DNA from 3 places in the Shewanella vesiculosa genome. Region 1 is predicted to be linked to each of the others. Evidence: predicted binding sites of a transcription regulator. Region 1 holds the regulator's gene; each other region holds the start of a gene.
What was found. Region 1 encodes NrdR, which represses ribonucleotide reductase genes. Its sites were predicted from a motif close to AAACACNANATNTNGTGTTT; they were not measured.
Positions count from the first base shown of each region.

Region 1 (6,038 bases):
TTCTCAATAATAACCTTTCACATACGAGCCAATAGAATAAAGCAGAGCTTAGGGCTCTGCTTTATTTGATACTTCTATTTCAACACTATCACTCAAGCTTAACAATTGTTAACCATTTGTGTGCAAGTGTTTAGGTTATTTGTTTAAGCGCTTGTATTTTAGTCGATGAGGTTCAACGACATCAGTTCCTAAGGTATTCTTTAACCAAGTTGAATACTCAGTATAGTTACCTTCATAGAAGTTCACTTTGCCTTCGTCTCGATAATCCAAAATATGAGTTGCAATGCGGTCGAGGAACCAACGGTCATGAGAAATAACCATTGCACACCCAGGAAACTCTAATAAGGCTTCTTCGAGAGCTCGCAATGTTTCGATGTCTAAATCGTTGGTGGGTTCATCGAGTAGCAATACGTTGCCACCAGCTTGCAATAATTTGGCTAAATGTACTCGATTGCGCTCACCACCCGATAAGGTGCCGATGATTTTTTGCTGGTCGCCGCCACGGAAGTTAAAGCGGCCAACATAAGCACGGCTCGATATCTCGGTGTTGTTGATACGCATAATATCGTGACCGCCAGATATCTCTTGCCATACAGTATTTTTATCATTCATTGAATCGCGGAACTGATCTACCGAGGCGATTTGAACCGACTCACCGACAGAGATATCGCCACTGTCGGGTTGTTCATCACCTGAGATCATTTTGAACAAGGTTGATTTACCGGCACCGTTAGCACCAATAATACCGACAATTGCCCCTTTGGGGACAGTGAAGGTTAGGTCGTCAATCAGTACGCGGTCACCATATGACTTGGTTAAATTAGTCACTTCGATCACTTTATCACCAAGGCGTGGCCCTGGCGGAATGAACAACTCATTAGTTTCGTTACGTTTTTGATAATCGTTAGTGTTGAGTTCTTCAAAACGAGCCATACGGGCTTTGCCCTTAGACTGACGACCTTTGGCACCTTGTCTTACCCATTCTAGTTCTTTAGCTATGGTTTTTTGACGAGCGCTTTCGGTAGAAGACTCTTGCTGTAAACGGGCGTCTTTTTGCTCAAGCCAAGATGAGTAGTTGCCCTGCCATGGAATACCTTCACCGCGATCGAGCTCTAAAATCCAGCCAGCTGCATTATCTAAGAAATAGCGGTCATGGGTAATCGCCACGACTGTGCCAGTATATTCTTGTAAAAAATGCTCTAGCCAAGCCACTGACTCAGCATCTAAGTGGTTGGTCGGTTCGTCAAGTAATAGCATTTCAGGCTTTTCAAGTAACAAGCGACAAATTGCGACACGTCGGCGTTCACCACCAGAAAGTACAGCTATTTTTTCATCCCAATCGGGGAGGCGTAACGCATTTGCTGCACGTTCCAGAATATGATCAATATTGTGGGCATCTTGAGATTGGATAATAGCTTCTAGTTGACCTTGCTCTTTAGCTAGGGCATCAAAATCAGCATCGGGCTCAGCATAAGCCGCATAAACCTCATCTAAACGGGTTAGGGCATTTTTAGCTTCACTTAAGGCTTCTTCAACGGCTTCGCGAACCGTTTGTTGCTCATTTAAGCGAGGTTCCTGGGGTAAATAACCAATTTTCAATCCAGGCATTGGGCGTGCTTCACCTTCGATTTCAGTGTCGATGCCGGCCATAATACGCAGTAATGTCGATTTACCTGAACCGTTTAAGCCGAGCACACCAATTTTGGCGCCAGGAAAGAAACTTAATGAAATATCTTTTAAAATCTGCTTTTTAGGCGGGACAATTTTACCCACACGAAGCATGCTGTATACAAACTGAGCCATAATAATACTGTCTAATTGTCAATAAAGATGATGATAATTCTACTGTATTATAGGCTGAACTCAACAGGCAATTGTGTGATTTACTCCTGAGTGTTTTTTCGGCCACATAAGATCTAAAATTTGCCAGTCTATTGGCATAAACATGAATCGTTTTGTATTCAGAACACAGTGAATTTCATGTTGTTTATACTGTAAATCATTATCGTTGCAGAGTAGAATACGCCGCAACCCTACTATATAGATAATGATGTTGGAGCTACCATGTTGAAGAAAGCGATGAATATTGCGGATTATGATCCAGAATTATTTAAAGCCATTGAAGATGAAACTTGTCGTCAAGAAGAACACATTGAATTGATTGCATCTGAAAACTATACCAGTCCACGTGTGATGGAAGCGCAAGGTTCTCAGTTAACTAACAAGTATGCTGAAGGTTATCCAGGTAAGCGTTACTATGGTGGGTGCGAATACGTTGATGTGGTTGAAACATTAGCGATTGAACGCGCAAAAGAATTATTTGGTGCCACATATGCCAACGTGCAGCCTCATTCTGGTTCACAAGCTAACAGTGCGGTATTTATGGCGCTATTAAAGCCAGGTGACACTGTATTAGGTATGAACTTAGCCCACGGCGGTCACTTAACTCACGGTTCACCAGTTAACTTTTCCGGCAAGCTTTACAACATCATTCCTTACGGCATCGACGAGTCAGGTAAAATTGACTATGACGAAATGGAACGCTTAGCTATTGAGCACAAGCCTAAGATGATGATCGGCGGTTTTTCGGCATTTTCAGGCATAGTCGATTGGGCTAAAATGCGTGAAATTGCTGATAAAGTTGGTGCTTATTTGCTTGTTGATATGGCTCACGTTGCTGGCTTAGTGGCTGCAGATGTTTATCCAACGCCCGTGCCTCATGCACACGTTGTGACCTCAACAACCCATAAAACATTGGCTGGTCCACGTGGCGGTATTATTATTTCTGCTGCTAATGATGAAGACTTATATAAAAAGTTGAACTCAGCGGTATTCCCTGGTGGCCAAGGTGGCCCTTTAATGCATGTTATCGCCGGTAAAGCGGTTGCATTTAAAGAAGCATTAGAGCCAGAGTTTAAAGTATATCAACAGCAAGTTGTTAAAAATGCCAAAGCTATGGTAAGTGTGTTTTTAGATCGTGGTTACAAAATTGTTTCTGGCGGTACAGAAAACCATTTAATGTTGGTTGATTTAATTGGCCGTGATTTAACGGGTAAAGAAGCAGATGCTGCATTGGGCAATGCCAACATTACCGTGAACAAAAACTCAGTACCTGATGATCCACGTTCACCGTTCGTCACCTCTGGTGTTCGTATTGGAACACCGGCAATTACTCGTCGTGGCTTTAAAGAAGCAGAAGCGAAAGAGTTAACTGGCTGGATTTGTGACATTCTTGATGATGCATCTAACGGCGAAGTGGCTGAACGAGTGAAAGCTCAAGTGTTGGCATTATGTGCTCGATTCCCTGTATACGGTTAATCGTCTCTTGATGCCTGTTGAAAAGGTTTAGGTTAACCTTGCTCAACAAATAGGATAAACTTTAATGGCCGCTAATTGTTAGCGGCCATTTTGTTTTTTTCTGCAGGAGGCTCAATGCATTGCCCTTTTTGTAGCGCGACCGATACCAAAGTTATAGATTCTCGATTAGTGGCTGATGGTCACCAAGTTCGTCGCCGCCGGGAATGTACCGAATGCCATGAGCGTTTCACTACCTTTGAGGGGGCAGAATTAGTGATGCCCAGAGTGATTAAACGTGACGGTACTCGGCAACCCTTTGATGAAGAAAAGCTCCGTGGCGGCATGCTGCGTGCCGTTGAAAAACGTCCTGTTTCAATCGATGAAATTGAACAAGCATTGACTAAAATCAAATCAACGCTGCGCGCAACGGGCGAACGCGAAGTTAATTCTGAAATGATTGGTAATCTTATGATGGAACAGTTGATGAACCTTGATAAAGTGGCTTATATCCGCTTTGCATCAGTTTATCGAGCATTTGAAGATGTATCACAATTTGGTGAGGCCATTGCCAAATTACAAAAGTAATGGCGACAAATATCATCCTTTTATGACGGCATCTGAGCAATAAGAGATTACCTAATATGGCTAACTTTTCTACCTTCGACACTCAAATGATGAGCCGTGCGATAGCACTCGCCGAGAAAGGTCGTTATACCACTCGGCCAAATCCTTGTGTTGGTTGCGTCATTGTCGCCAATGGTCAGATTATCGGTGAAGGTTATCACCAGCGTGCAGGCCAAGGCCACGCCGAAGTCAATGCGCTTAAAATGGTTCGCGATAATGGCTTTTCGGCACAAGATGCTACCGCCTATGTCACTCTTGAGCCGTGTAGCCATTACGGCCGCACACCACCTTGTGCTTTAGGCTTAATTAATGCCAAGGTCGCTCGAGTTGTTATTGCTGTTACCGATGCCAATCCACAGGTTGCTGGCCGCGGTATCAGCATGTTACGTGATGCAGGTATTCAAGTTGATATCGGATTACTGACAGAGCAAGCTTATGCGCTAAATTTGGGTTTCATGAAGCGGATGAAAACTGGCTTGCCTTGGGTGACAGTGAAAATAGCCGCCAGTTTAGACGGTAAAACAGCCCTGTCGAATGGAGTGTCAAAGTGGATTACCGGTGACGCTGCCAGGGCTGATGTGCAAAAGTACCGAGCCAGGCATTGCGCATTAATCACTGGGGTTGAAACTATTCTTGTTGATGACCCTAGCTTAAATGTCCGTTATGAAGCGCTCGGTGAATTAACCACTTGTCATACGCAAGAAGACATATTCCAGCCTTTAAGGGTGGTGCTTGATAGCCAAGCTAGATTAACGTCAGCCCAGCAGTTATTTTCGATTCAAAGTCCTATTTTACTGGTTTCAGGCTGTGCATATTCTGACAAGGTCAAAATTGACTTTCCACAGCACGTTGATTTTCTGCAATTAGAGTGTGACTCGTCAGGTAGAATCCCTTTGTTAGCTTTGCTAACGTATTTAGGTCAGCATAGCAATAGCGTATTAGTTGAAGCTGGGGCAACGTTAGCCGGCGCATTTGTTGCTCAAGGTCTCGCTGATGAAGTAGTGCTTTATCAGGCAGCTAAACTTTTAGGCAGCCATGGACGTAATATGTTGCAGCTACCCGATTACAGTGCGATGGATCAAACACCGTCGTTGCAATTAATTGATGAGCGTAGCATTGGACAAGATAAGCGATATATCCTTAGATATAATCAATCGTATTAATGTGCGAGTGCTTAGGCGAAAACCCGAGCAAGAGCAAAGTTTATAAGCAAAAAGTGAGTCATTATGTTTACTGGGATAATCGAAGCCCTTGGCACATTACGTAAAATTGATCGAAAAGGTGACGATATTCGCTTAACGGTTGCTAGCGGTAAGCTAGATTTAACCGATGTAAAGCTAGGTGACAGCATTGCGACTAATGGTGTGTGTTTAACGGTTGTTGAACGTTTAGGTGATGGTTATATTGCTGATATATCAGCTGAAACTGTCGCGTTAACCGGTTTTAGTCATTATCAAGTCGGCCAAAAGGTTAATCTTGAAAAAGCGGTTACGCCAACCACAAGGTTGGGTGGGCACATGGTCAGCGGCCACGTGGATGGCATCGCAAAAGTAGAGCAATGTGCTTATCGAGGTAAAGCGCTTGAGTTTTGGTTATCAACACCAGCGCAATTAAGTCGTTACATCGCTCACAAAGGTTCGATTACCATTGACGGTGTTAGTTTAACCGTCAATGAAGTAGATGGTCATCGCTTCAGATTAACCATAGTGCCTCATACTGCGGGCGAAACTACGCTGGTGCATTTGAAAGTCGGTGATAGCGTTAACATTGAAGTGGATTTAATTGCCCGTTATTTAGAACGATTAATGCAACCAGAAGCTCACCATGCACAGCCTTCATCGGGCGTGACCATGGAATTACTCGCTAAATCAGGTTTTTTGCGTTAGTTGTTGCCGTAAAATATCATTCGTACCCAGTACCAGAAGTGTAAAAACACACGGTATAAACAGATTTAATGCCTAAGGTTTAAATCGAATACTTAATCAATAAAGGTCTGACAATGGCGCTACATAGCATAGAAGAAATCATTGAAGATATTCGTCAAGGCAAGATGGTTATCTTGATGGATGATGAAGACAGAGAGAATGAAGGTGATTTGATTATGGCCGCTGATAAAG
Region 1 is NZ_JAACSD010000012.1:165,596-171,633, reverse strand. It holds gene ettA (energy-dependent translational throttle protein EttA) at 136-1,803, opposite strand; gene glyA (serine hydroxymethyltransferase) at 2,065-3,318, shown strand; gene nrdR (transcriptional regulator NrdR) at 3,433-3,882, shown strand; gene ribD (bifunctional diaminohydroxyphosphoribosylaminopyrimidine deaminase/5-amino-6-(5-phosphoribosylamino)uracil reductase RibD) at 3,939-5,084, shown strand; gene GW828_RS14160 (riboflavin synthase) at 5,148-5,807, shown strand; gene ribBA (bifunctional 3,4-dihydroxy-2-butanone-4-phosphate synthase/GTP cyclohydrolase II) at 5,921-6,038, shown strand, end outside.

Region 2 (6,038 bases), on a different contig from region 1:
GCCGCCTTGCATTAAGCTTAATATGTGTTGCGTACCGTTAAGGTGCAAGGCTTCATCACGGGCAATCAGGCGAATGATTTTAGCATTTCCTTCCATGACGCGACGCTCAGCAAAAGCAAATGAACATGCAAAACTGACATAGAAACGAATCGCTTCTAAAGCATTAACCGACATCATGCACAAATATAATGACTTTTTCAGTATGCGTGAGTTAACGGTAATTTCTTTGCCGTCGATCACATGAGTGCCTTCACCTAACAGGTTATTAATCTGGGTAAGGTGAATTAAATCATCGTAATAAGCCGCAATATCACCGGCACGCTTTAAAATTTCATCATTTTGCACAATATCGTCAAACACCACAGAAGGATTGTTAACAATATTACGAATAATATGAGTGTACGAACGCGAGTGAATCGTTTCAGAAAATGACCAGGTTTCAATCCAGGTTTCTAATTCAGGTAGCGATACTAACGGTAAAAACGCTACGTTAGGTGAACGCCCTTGAATTGAGTCGAGCAAAGTTTGGTATTTAAGGTTTGACAGAAAAATATGTTTTTCATGGTCAGGTAAATCACCGAAATCAATTTTGTCGCGACTGACATCAACTTCTTCTGGGCGCCAGAAAAAACTTAATTGCTTTTCAATCAGTTTTTCAAAAATTTCATATTTTTGCTGATCGTAGCGTGCCACATTCACGGATTGACCGAAAAACATAGGTTCTTTGGTCGAATCGTTAGGTATTTGACAAAATGTTGAGTAAGCCATTATTTAGGTGTCCTGAAAACGCATTTTCCAAAAGCGGGGAAGACCCCCGCTAAATATACATAAAGTGAAGATTAAATTTTACACGCACCGCCACCGCAGCCATCGTCTTCTTCTTCGACAGCAATAATGTCGTCAAATTGATCAGAAGCACCGTCGCGAGTGTTATGATAATACAATGTTTTAATCCCTAGCTTGTAGACACTTAACAGGTCTTTAAGCAAGGTTTGCATTGGTACACGACCGCCTTCAAAACGGCTTGGGTCATAATTGGTATTGGCTGAAATCGCTTGATCGATAAACTTCTGCATTAAACCAACAAGCTGGATATAACCATCATTGTTTGGCATATTCCACAGCAGTTCATACTTGTCTTTAAGCAACTCAAAGTCTGGTACTACTTGCTTTAACTGCCCGTCTTTACTGGCCTTAACGCTGATCAATCCACGTGGAGGCTCAATACCATTAGTCGCATTTGAAATTTGCGATGAAGTCTCAGAAGGCATTAATGCAGACAAGGTCGAATTACGTAAGCCGTACTGCTTAATATCGCTACGTAAACCTTCCCAATTCATGTGCAATGGTTCGTCACAAATTTTATCTAAATCGCGCTTATAGGTGTCGATAGGTAAAATACCTTTCGAATAAGTTGTCTCGTGGAATAACGGACATGCACCTTGCTCTTTAGCTAAGTTCATTGACGCTTTGAGTAAATAGAACTGAATTGCTTCAAAGGTTTTATGAGTCAGGTTATTTGCTGAACCGTCAGAGTACTTTTTACCATTTTTAGCCAAATAGTTGGCAAAGTTAATCACACCAATACCTAAAGTACGGCGATTCATTGAGCTGGTTTGCGCGGCTTTGATTGGGTAATCTTGATAATCAAGTAAGTTATCTAATGCACGCACAGCTAAATCTGCTAAAGGCTCAAGTTCAGATAAATCCTTAATCGCACCTAAGTTAAGCGCTGATAAAGTACATAAGGCGATTTCACCGTCTGGATCGTCAATGTTAGTTAACGGTTTAGTCGGCAAGGCAATTTCTAAACATAAGTTAGATTGCTTAATCGGTGCTACTTTAGAGTCAAATGGACTGTGCGTATTACAATGGTCGACGTTTTGAATATAGATACGGCCAGTAGAGGCACGTTCTTGCATCATCAGTGAAAACAATTCAACTGCTTTGATCTGCTTTTTACGTATGCTGCTGTCTTGCTCATACTGCAGGTATAAACGTTCAAATTCGACTTGGTCTTCAAAGAAAGCATCGTAAAGGCCAGGCACATCAGATGGACTAAATAAGCTAATGTAATCGCCTTTGATTAAACGTTGGTACATTAATTTGTTTAGCTGCACGCCGTAATCAAGATGACGCACACGGTTGTCTTCAACACCACGGTTATTTTTCAGTACTAGCAGTGATTCAACTTCTAGATGCCATAACGGGTAGAACAGTGTTGCTGCACCACCACGGACTCCGCCTTGGGAACAAGACTTAACCGCTGTTTGGAAATACTTATAAAACGGTAAACAACCGGTGTGGAATGCTTCACCGCCACGAATAGGGCTACCTAAAGCACGAATACGGCCTGCATTAATACCAATACCTGCACGTTGGCTCACGTATTTAACAATAGACGATGCCGTAGCATTGATTGAGTCTAGGCTGTCATCACACTCGATGAGTACACATGAGCTGAATTGACGTGTCGGTGTACGAACACCCGCCATGATTGGCGTTGGAAGTGAGATCTTAAATAAAGACGTCGCGTCATAGAAGTCTTTAATGTACTTCAAACGAATTTCTTTTGGATAACGAGCAAACAAACACGCTGCGACTAAAATGTATAAAAACTGTGCGCTTTCATATACTTCGTGAGTCACACGGTTTTGAACCAGGTATTTACCCTCTAGCTGCTTGACTGCGGCGTAAGAGAAATTCATGTCACGCCAGTGATCAATGTAGCCATCAAGGATATCTAACTCTTCACGGCTGTAATCCGCCATGATGTGCATGTCATATTTACCAATTTCAACTAACTTGGTGACATGATCGAATAGCTTAGGCGGTTCAAATTGGCCAAACGCTTTTTTACGTAAATGGAATACCGCTAAGCGGGCTGCCACAAATTGGTAATCAGGTGACTCAGGAGAGATCAAGTCAGCCGCGGCCTTAATGATCGTTTCATGAATGGCTTCAGTTGGAATGCCATCAAAAAACTGCAGATGAGATCGAAGTTCTACTTCAGATACTGAGACGTTTTTTAATCCCTTGGCTGCCCAAGTGATCACGCGATGAATTTTATCTAAATCGATCGATTCACGTTCGCCACTGCGTTTAGTGACTGTCATATTGCTATTCATTGAAGAGAGGCCTTGGTTCTATATCTAATCATGTGATCTGTTGTTGGATGCAGTGCTGCTGGGTTCGATCTGAACCCGTTACAAAACAATTCCATGTTAAAACAATCAACTTGAAGGTACTCACAACATGGCAGTAAACCACCAATACGTTCAGTTAACATCTATCTCCTTGTTATGCTGTGGAGTAGTGTTTTGATTGTCGGCCACACACAAGATATGGTGTTATTTAAAATCTAAGATACAAGATAGTGAGGTTTGAGTTTTTTTGCAAGCCACAATTATATTAACTTCTTGTGGATAACTTGAGGATAAACGGCGGGGTTAGTGACAGCTAACCCTAGAGCCCAAATTTATAACGTGTTTTTTATAAATGATATTTTTTCAACCATCAAAGAAGAAAGTTTTGATCGCTAAAATAAACAGCGATCGAAAATTTACCCTCAATTTTAGATTGATCTTTTAGGGCTTTTGATCGGTAAGAGATTGTCAGCATAATCTTTAGCCAATGATGCATTCAGAGGTGTATTTTCGATGAATCGATCTCAAAAAGACGACGGAGTAAAAAAGTGTTTTAATGCAGCACCATGTTCAAATTGGCATGTTGCTGGCCATGTATTCGGTGTGTCGCTGGCTGATAAATAGCCCCATAAGGCAATGCCACCTATCATACTTGCGTTGCGAGCGGCGACTAAATCACGCTCAGCATCGCCTAGGTATAAAATACTTTGAGGTGCGATGGCTATTTGTTGAGCGGCTAATAACATCGGCGCAGTGTGAGGTTTAGCGTGACAGGTACTATCGCCGCTGATCATGGTTTTCAGTTTATCGGTTAAGCCCAGCTTTTGTATTAATGGCCGAGCAAATCGAGCTGGCTTATTGGTGACGACACCGTAGGGAATGGCTTGGGAATCTAATAGGGTTAAGAGTTCGGGTAAATCGTCGAACAAACGGCTGTGATCGCCATTAATGCGTGCATAATGGCGCAGTAGTGCTTGTTGAATATCAAGTTGAACGTGTTCATCTGCCTGTGGAATAGCGGTCTTGACCAAATATAAACTGCCATGTGAAGCCGCATGGCGCATGGTTTCAAGCGTTTGAACCTTAAAACCGGCTTCGTCTAAACTCAAATTTAATGCTTGGACTAAATCAGGTGCGGTGTCGGCTAAGGTACCGTCTAAATCGAACAGTACCCCTTTAATGTCGTGCATATGCAAGAGTTAGCTCCTCACAGAGAAATGGCAGTAAATCCACGCAGCCTTTAGTAGCGTTAGCGGTATAACATAACGCTATTGGGCTTCATTTATATTTTTCACTGTTGCAACAGTGAAAAACATAGGTTGGCTAGTCTATTTTTTGTGTGGCTATCATATAGTTAACATCGACACTCTTGGTGTACTTAAATACACCTGATAGAGGATTGTAGGTAATACCTAATGCATCTCTGCACAATAAATCGGTGTTATCGACTAATGCCATCAGTTCAGATGGGCGAATAAATTTACTGTGATCGTGGGTGCCAATTGGAAGCATTTTTAATAGATATTCAGCGCCGATGATAGTTTTAAGGTATGACATCATATTGCGGTTAATCGTCGAGATAAACACAAAACCGTTGGGTTTTACCATGTCACAACATGCTTGAATTACCGATTGTGGATCCGGTACATGCTCAAGCATTTCCATACAGGTTACTACATCGTATTGCTCGCGGTGCGTATTGCGGTGTGCTTCGGCGGTAGTTTTAAGATAGTTAACCGCTACCCCAGAATCTAATGCATGCAGTTTTGCCACTTCAAGTGGTTCAGTTCCCATGTCAATACCATCAACGTGTGCACCCAGGCGAGCCATACTTTCTGACAAAATGCCACCGCCACAGCCGACATCAAGCACTTTCTTATCGAAAATACCGCCAGCGGTTTGATCAATGTAGTTTAAACGCAGTGGATTAAGTAAGTGCAATGGCTTGAACTCGCCATTGAGATCCCACCATGTTTGTGCCATGGCTTCAAATTTTGCGATCTCTTGCGGATCAACATTGGGTGTCGATTGTTCAGCGTGTGACATAACTTAACCTAAGTGTCTAATAAAGTATGATGGCTATTATAACGATAACCTTTGTGAATAGTAGTCAACAATGGCTTGGCTTGTTCACACTTGCTCATAAAACATCCACTTAAGCCCGCTTAATTGTAAAATTGTGCTCTTAACTGCTTAAAGCATCAGCAAATTGGCTTTGATTATGACTTATTTATCAGCCTATATTCATGTGCCAATAATATAAATTCGCTGAATATATTAGCTTTTTTATCATTTTTAAGAGTCATAGAGCATTTGACAGGTCTTTGTTCTGGCGACATTAATTATCTGTGTTAGAATGCCAAATCACGTTTTTAAGCTAGATAATAATATGGAAGTTTTATTGTCAGCTCACTTTAGAGGAACGCGCAGTTTATGACTGATCTGGCATCATCTATTTCGCCAATTAACATCGAAGACGAACTTAAGAATTCTTACCTTGATTATGCCATGAGCGTAATTGTAGGTCGTGCATTGCCTGACGTTCGTGATGGGTTAAAACCTGTTCACCGTCGGGTTTTGTTCGCAATGAGCGAATTAAAAAACGATTGGAACAAACCATATAAAAAATCCGCTCGTGTCGTTGGTGACGTAATTGGTAAGTATCACCCACATGGTGACACAGCTGTATACGATACTATTGTACGTATGGCGCAACCATTCTCGCTACGTTACACCTTAGTTGATGGACAAGGAAACTTTGGTTCTGTCGACGGTGACTCTGCAGCTGCGATGCGTTATACCGAAATCCGCATGCAAAAGTTGGCGCATTCATTATTAGCCGACCTTGAAAAAGAAACTGTGGATTTTGTGCCTAACTACGATGGCACTGAG
Region 2 is NZ_JAACSD010000007.1:190,202-196,239, forward strand. It holds gene nrdB (class Ia ribonucleoside-diphosphate reductase subunit beta) at 1-768, opposite strand, end outside; gene nrdA (class 1a ribonucleoside-diphosphate reductase subunit alpha) at 840-3,128, opposite strand; gene GW828_RS08975 (HAD family hydrolase) at 3,671-4,342, opposite strand; gene ubiG (bifunctional 2-polyprenyl-6-hydroxyphenol methylase/3-demethylubiquinol 3-O-methyltransferase UbiG) at 4,470-5,192, opposite strand; gene gyrA (DNA gyrase subunit A) at 5,580-6,038, shown strand, end outside.
Region 2: a site for NrdR is predicted at 3,334-3,353, ahead of nrdA (class 1a ribonucleoside-diphosphate reductase subunit alpha). Genes of this name have one in related genera too.

Region 3 (6,038 bases), on a different contig from region 1:
CGATGCTTGGGCCAAGGGCGGTGTTGGATTAATAATTACCGGTAATGTGATGATTGACCCTTTAGCCATGACAGGCCCTGGTGGTGTGGTACTCACATCCAGCAGCGCACTTGAGCCGTTTATCCAATGGGCCAAAATAGCCAAGCAAAATAACGCCAGGGTGTGGATGCAAATTAATCATCCAGGCCGTCAGGTATTTAAAGCGATGGGGGGCAAAAATATTGCACCTTCAGCTGTCGCACTTGATTTAGGTAAACACTCATCGATGTTTTCTCAGCCTAAAGCAATGACAACCACTGACATTGATGATGTTATCCAACGCTTTGTCACGACCGCAAGCATGGCTCAACAAGCGGGTTTTGATGGTGTACAAGTTCATGCCGCACATGGTTATTTGTTAGCGCAGTTTTTATCACCGTTAACTAATCAGCGCGATGATGAATGGGGCGCAAGCTTAGAGAATCGAGCTAGGTTATTAATTGAAGTGGTCAAGCAAATTAGGCATAAATGTGGTGCAGATTTTGATATTGCGGTAAAGCTTAACTCAGCCGATTTTCAACGCGGTGGTTTTGATGTCGACGATGCCGAAAAAGTGATTAATATGCTCGCACCGCATCAAGTTGAAATGGTCGAGTTATCCGGCGGCAGCTATGAAGCCCCCGCAATGCAAGGTCGCAGCGCCGATGAGCGCACCTTAGCTCGAGAAGCTTACTTTTTACATTTAACCGCACAGTTAGTACTGCGTAGTCCGATTGCGTTGATGTTAACGGGAGGCATTTATCGCCTGCCTGTTGCGCAACAAGTCGTTGATGCCGGCTTTACCTTATGCGGCATTGCCAGCGCCCTTGCCTTTTATCCTGACTTAGCCAATATATGGCGCAGCAAACCTGAGTTCACCCCCACGATGCCCACAGTGAATTGGCAGAGCAAACCTTTAGCCGGGCTAGCGACTATGGCAGTCATTAAACGCCAGCTTCGCCGAATAAGCCAAGGCAAACACCCTCAAATTAATGACTCCCCCATATGGAGTTTATTGGTCGATCAATTTAACACCAGACAACGCACTAAACGTTATCGCTATGGTCTAGGTCTTTCTAATGATCAACATGTAAACGATTAGCCTCTTAAAAATTAACGTGCTAATAATGAACCCGCTAACCATTAAAGCGCTGGCATTAAACGACTAGTCTTAAAAAATGCTAGCGCTTAAAACGATAAATCTGCTGATTGCTGCTGCCACGCCATAATAACGCCGGATCGGCTTTATCTTGTTCAAACTTACCGTCGATGAGTACATCGACTAACGCCACCACAGCTTGCTGCTGTGGCGTGAGATTGGCTTGTTGATAACCAGTCCATAACCAAATGTCTTTATCGGGACATTCAGTATTTACCCTAGTCACTAATTGCAATACGGCTTCTAGATTAGCCGGATGCAGTGGGTCACCACCACTTAACGATAGGCCGCGCCGATAAATACGGCTGTCGGTTAAATCAGCAATAATCTGATCTTCTAACGCTTGGCTAAATACATGGCCAGCATCTACACGCCAAGTACTTTGGTTATAGCATCCCTTACAGGCATGTTCACAACCGCTAACAAATAAGCAGCAACGGGTACCTTCGCCGTTGATCACATCAACACTATGGTAAGCACTGTAATGCATTATAAATGCTTCACTCTGCGTTTAACTTCTTCTTGCTTACCAAAGTTAAACGGCCGCGCATCAGGACTGCCTAAATAACCACATACACGGCGAGTCACCGATACCCTACTAGGCTCATGGTTACCGCATTTAGGGCAGACAAAGCCCTTACTGGTACAATTGAACTCTCCAATGTAGCCGCAATCGTAACACTCATCTATCGGGGTGTTAGTGCCGTAATATGGCACCCTGCTGTAGCTGTAGTCCCAGACATTTTCCAGTGCTTCAATGTTGTTTTGCATGTTAGGAAATTCGCCGTAGCAAATAAACCCACCATTAGCGATGGCTGGATAAGGTTGTTCAAAATCAATTTTATCAAAAGGATTCACTTTCTTTTCAACATCTAAATGGAAACTATTAGTGTAATAGCCTTTGTCAGTCACCCCAGGTACTACACCGAACTGGGTGGTATCAAGTAGGCAAAAGCGACTACATAAATTTTCACTTGGGGTGCTATACAAACTAAAACCATAACCGGTTTCTTGCTTCCAAGATTCAGTGGCTTGTTTTAGATGATGAATAATGGCGACCGCTTTTTCACGTAGTTGCGCGTTATCAAACACATGCTCAGCATTGCCATATAAAGCATTAACCGTTTCGTGCAGGCCAATAAAGCCTAACGAAATTGACGCACGGCCATTTTTAAAAATGTCGCTAACATCATCATCGGCATTTAAGCGTACACCGCAAGCACCTTCCATGTATAAAATCGGCGCAACACGGGCTTTAACCCCGGTTAAGCGTGCAATCCGCGTATCTAACGCTTTGCGAGCAACTAACAAACGTTCATCGAGTAATTGATAAAAACGCTGCTCATCTTTACCCGCTTCTAACGCAATACGCGGTAAGTTAAGGCTAACCACACCTAAATTATTGCGACCTTCATGTACTTGTTGACCATCTTGTTCATAAACCCCCAAAAAGGAGCGACAACCCATGGGGGTTTTAAATGAACCAGTGACTTTAACCACCTGATCATAATTTAAAATATCTGGATACATACGCATAGTTGAGCAAGTTAAGGCCATCTTTTTGATGTCGTAATTGACGTCAGTAGCTTGATGATTGACGCCATCTTTAATGGCAAACACCAATTTAGGAAAGACGGCCGTTTTGCGGTTTTTACCTAAACCAGCCATGCGCACAGTTAACATCGACCGCTGAATTAAGCGAGACTCCCACGACACACCTAAACCAAAGCCAAAGGTCACAAACGGCGTTTGGCCATTGGCGGTATGCAAGGTGTTGACTTCATATTCCAACGACTGGAATGCATCATGACACTCTTTTTCGGTTTGCGTCATTGCATAACCTTCGACATCGGCTACTTGCCATTTGCGAGCCACAGCAAGGTGTTTTTGATAACTAATTTGCACAAACTCAGCCAACACTTCATCAATACGGTTAATGGTTGTACCGCCGTAAATATGGCTCGCCACTTGGGCAATAATTTGCGCAGTCACCGCCGTTGCTGTTGAGATGGATTTAGGCGGTTCAATTTCAGCATTACCCATTTTAAAACCATGAGTTAACATGCCAGCTAAATCAATTAGCATGCAGTTAAACATCGGGAAAAATGGTGCATAGTCGAGATCATGATAGTGAATTTCTCCTTTCTCATGAGCGCTAACCACATCTTTAGGTAACAAGTGAGTTTTAGCGTAATGCTTGGCAACAATCCCTGCGAGTAAGTCTCGTTGAGTTGGAATCACTTTGGCATCTTTATTGGCATTTTCGTTTAAAATGGCATTGTCTGATTGCTCAACCAAACCACGAATAGCGCAGTTTAATTTACTCTGAGTCTCACGATGAGTATCACGGTCGTGTCGATACTCAATATAGTGACGTGCCACCGACTTAAACGGTCCTGACATTAATAAGTTTTCAACTGCATCTTGTAGCTCGTGAATATCAACTTCGGTTTTGCAAGCCATTTGCTGCTCAACCGTTTGCGCTAACTGCAGCGCATATTGATGGTCAGCTTGACCTGCAGACTCCATTGCAGCCACAACAGCCTCTTTGATCCGACATCCATCAAATGCTGTCCGGCATCCATCCCTTTTCACGACTACAAGCATACAACCATCCTTACAAGCACTATATATAGAGCTTTAATTTACAAAAGACACAATATAGAGTGTATTAGATACATTAACGCTGAGTATTACTTTGATCCAGATCATAATTGTCGGCAGTACTTTTTATTGCAAATAACTTGCTATTCGCAATAGATATTGTAGGTGTGGAAAATGATTTTTATGACGGGAGATCGCATGGTAGAAAAAATTGAAAACAGCATCGCGATGTAAGATTTTGGCAAACAAGTTATCTCATAGGTAACCGTGTAGTTGTGGTTTTTAGCCGTTCAAAATGATGATTATTTCGATGACCTGGCATCAAATACAGCGTTAATGACAGTATCAACCGTATAAGTGACTTATTCATTACGACAAGATGAATAATCAGGACGAAAAGGCGCGACATGAGATTGAATAAGTCAAACTAATACAGATTGCGCCGATAACGCATCCCAGAATAAATAAGCGCCCTCTCCTTGATGCTGAACATCCATGTGATACCAATATCTGTACCACGATTAACAGGCACTACCTGATTAATCACCCATTAAGCACTTAGACGCGAACGGGTATATTGCCATCAATACACCAGTCCGACATCGCCTAAATGTTACTTTAAGGTTGCTTCAATTAAATGATGAATATCTTTAACTGCCTGCTCACCCGCTTCAATGGCCTCTTTGGCGCGATGAAACTCCATGGTGCCAATATCAGCCACATCGGGCACAATACAAATATCAGGTGGCTCGCCCATTAAACGCGAACGTTTATGGCGTTGTTCTAAAATATCCATGGATTGTGACATCACCGCCAACATACCAGGATGAGATTTTGAGCTGCCCATGGCCAGCTTATCGGTTAAGCCACTCATGTACTCTTTGCCTTTCCCCCATAAATCCATAAAGCCGGTTTCAAGCTCACGCTTTTGTTCAATAGGTTCTGACTTACTGGCTTTGCGGCTTTTTACTTGTTCTGGGATCAAATGCATTTGGCCTCGGCGATGAGCATTTAAATCTACCGCAATAACCACATCAACGCCCATCGAACGGGCTAATGAAACAGGAACCGGATTGACGACTGCACCATCGACAACCCATCGATTACCTTGCTGCACGGGTGGTAAAAATCCAGGCATCGAACATGAAGCACGCACGGCATGGCGCAAGTCACCCTCTTTAAACCAAATCTCTTGCCCAGAATATAAATCTGTCGCCACCGCAGCAAACGGGCGCTGCAATTGTTCAATATTAAGGTCACCAATACGGTTAGCTAAAACATCAAACACTTTCTCACCACTAATAAGTCCGCCTTTACGCCAGCCTAAATCCATTAGACCAAGTACATCCCAGCTTGAAAAGCCACTGACCCAAGTTTCAAGCTCAGCCAAATGATCATTGGCATAAGCTGCGCCGACTAACGCCCCCACCGAACAACCAGCCACTTTGTCTGGGTAAATGTCTAACTTGGCTAACCCATTCAATACCCCAATATGTGCCCAACCTTTAGCGGCTCCACTGCCTAGCGCTAATCCCACGGTGAGCTTTGTCATCTTTGTTCCTTCCATACTCTGTATTCATCTTTACCATAAAGCTCGGCTTAGTCGACCAATGACCTCGTCGAACTCAGGCAATAATATAATGCTAAAAAATAGCATAACTAAAGCGACTCTTGTTGGCTATAGCAAGGTGAAACAGCTATAATCGTCGGCTTACATTTTTTAGGGGATCTACCTTTGCAATTTACCGATTTTTCGTTGGACAAGCGCCTGCTTGACAGTTTAAAGCACCTTGGCATTTCTACGCCTACCGATGTTCAAGCGCAAGCACTTCCCATTGCCTTATCAGGTAAAGATTTAATGGCATCGTCTAAAACCGGCTCAGGTAAAACCTTAGCGTTTTTGTTGCCTGCTATGCAGCGAGTGATATCCACCAGAGCATTGTCGAAAAAAGATCCGCGGGTATTGATTTTGTTACCTACGCGAGAACTCGCCCAACAAGTTTATGGCCAATTACGTTTATTAGTTGCTAATACTCAATATAAAGCCATTAGCGTACTTGGTGGTGAGAACTTTAACGACCAAGCTAAAGCCTTGGCCAGAGATCCGCATTTTATCGTTGCCACACCAGGGCGTATTGCCGATCACTTACAACAACGCCACTTATATTTAAACGGCTTAGAATTGTTGGTGCTAGACGAAGCAGACCGCATGCTCGATTTAGGTTTTGCCCCGCAATTAAAAGCCATCAACGATGCC
Region 3 is NZ_JAACSD010000010.1:122,140-128,177, reverse strand. It holds gene GW828_RS12090 (NADH:flavin oxidoreductase/NADH oxidase family protein) at 1-1,120, shown strand, start outside; gene nrdG (anaerobic ribonucleoside-triphosphate reductase-activating protein) at 1,200-1,667, opposite strand; gene nrdD (anaerobic ribonucleoside-triphosphate reductase) at 1,667-3,784, opposite strand; gene rssA (patatin-like phospholipase RssA) at 4,395-5,333, opposite strand; gene GW828_RS12070 (DEAD/DEAH box helicase) at 5,517-6,038, shown strand, end outside.
Region 3: a site for NrdR is predicted at 3,799-3,818, ahead of nrdD (anaerobic ribonucleoside-triphosphate reductase). Genes of this name have one in related genera too.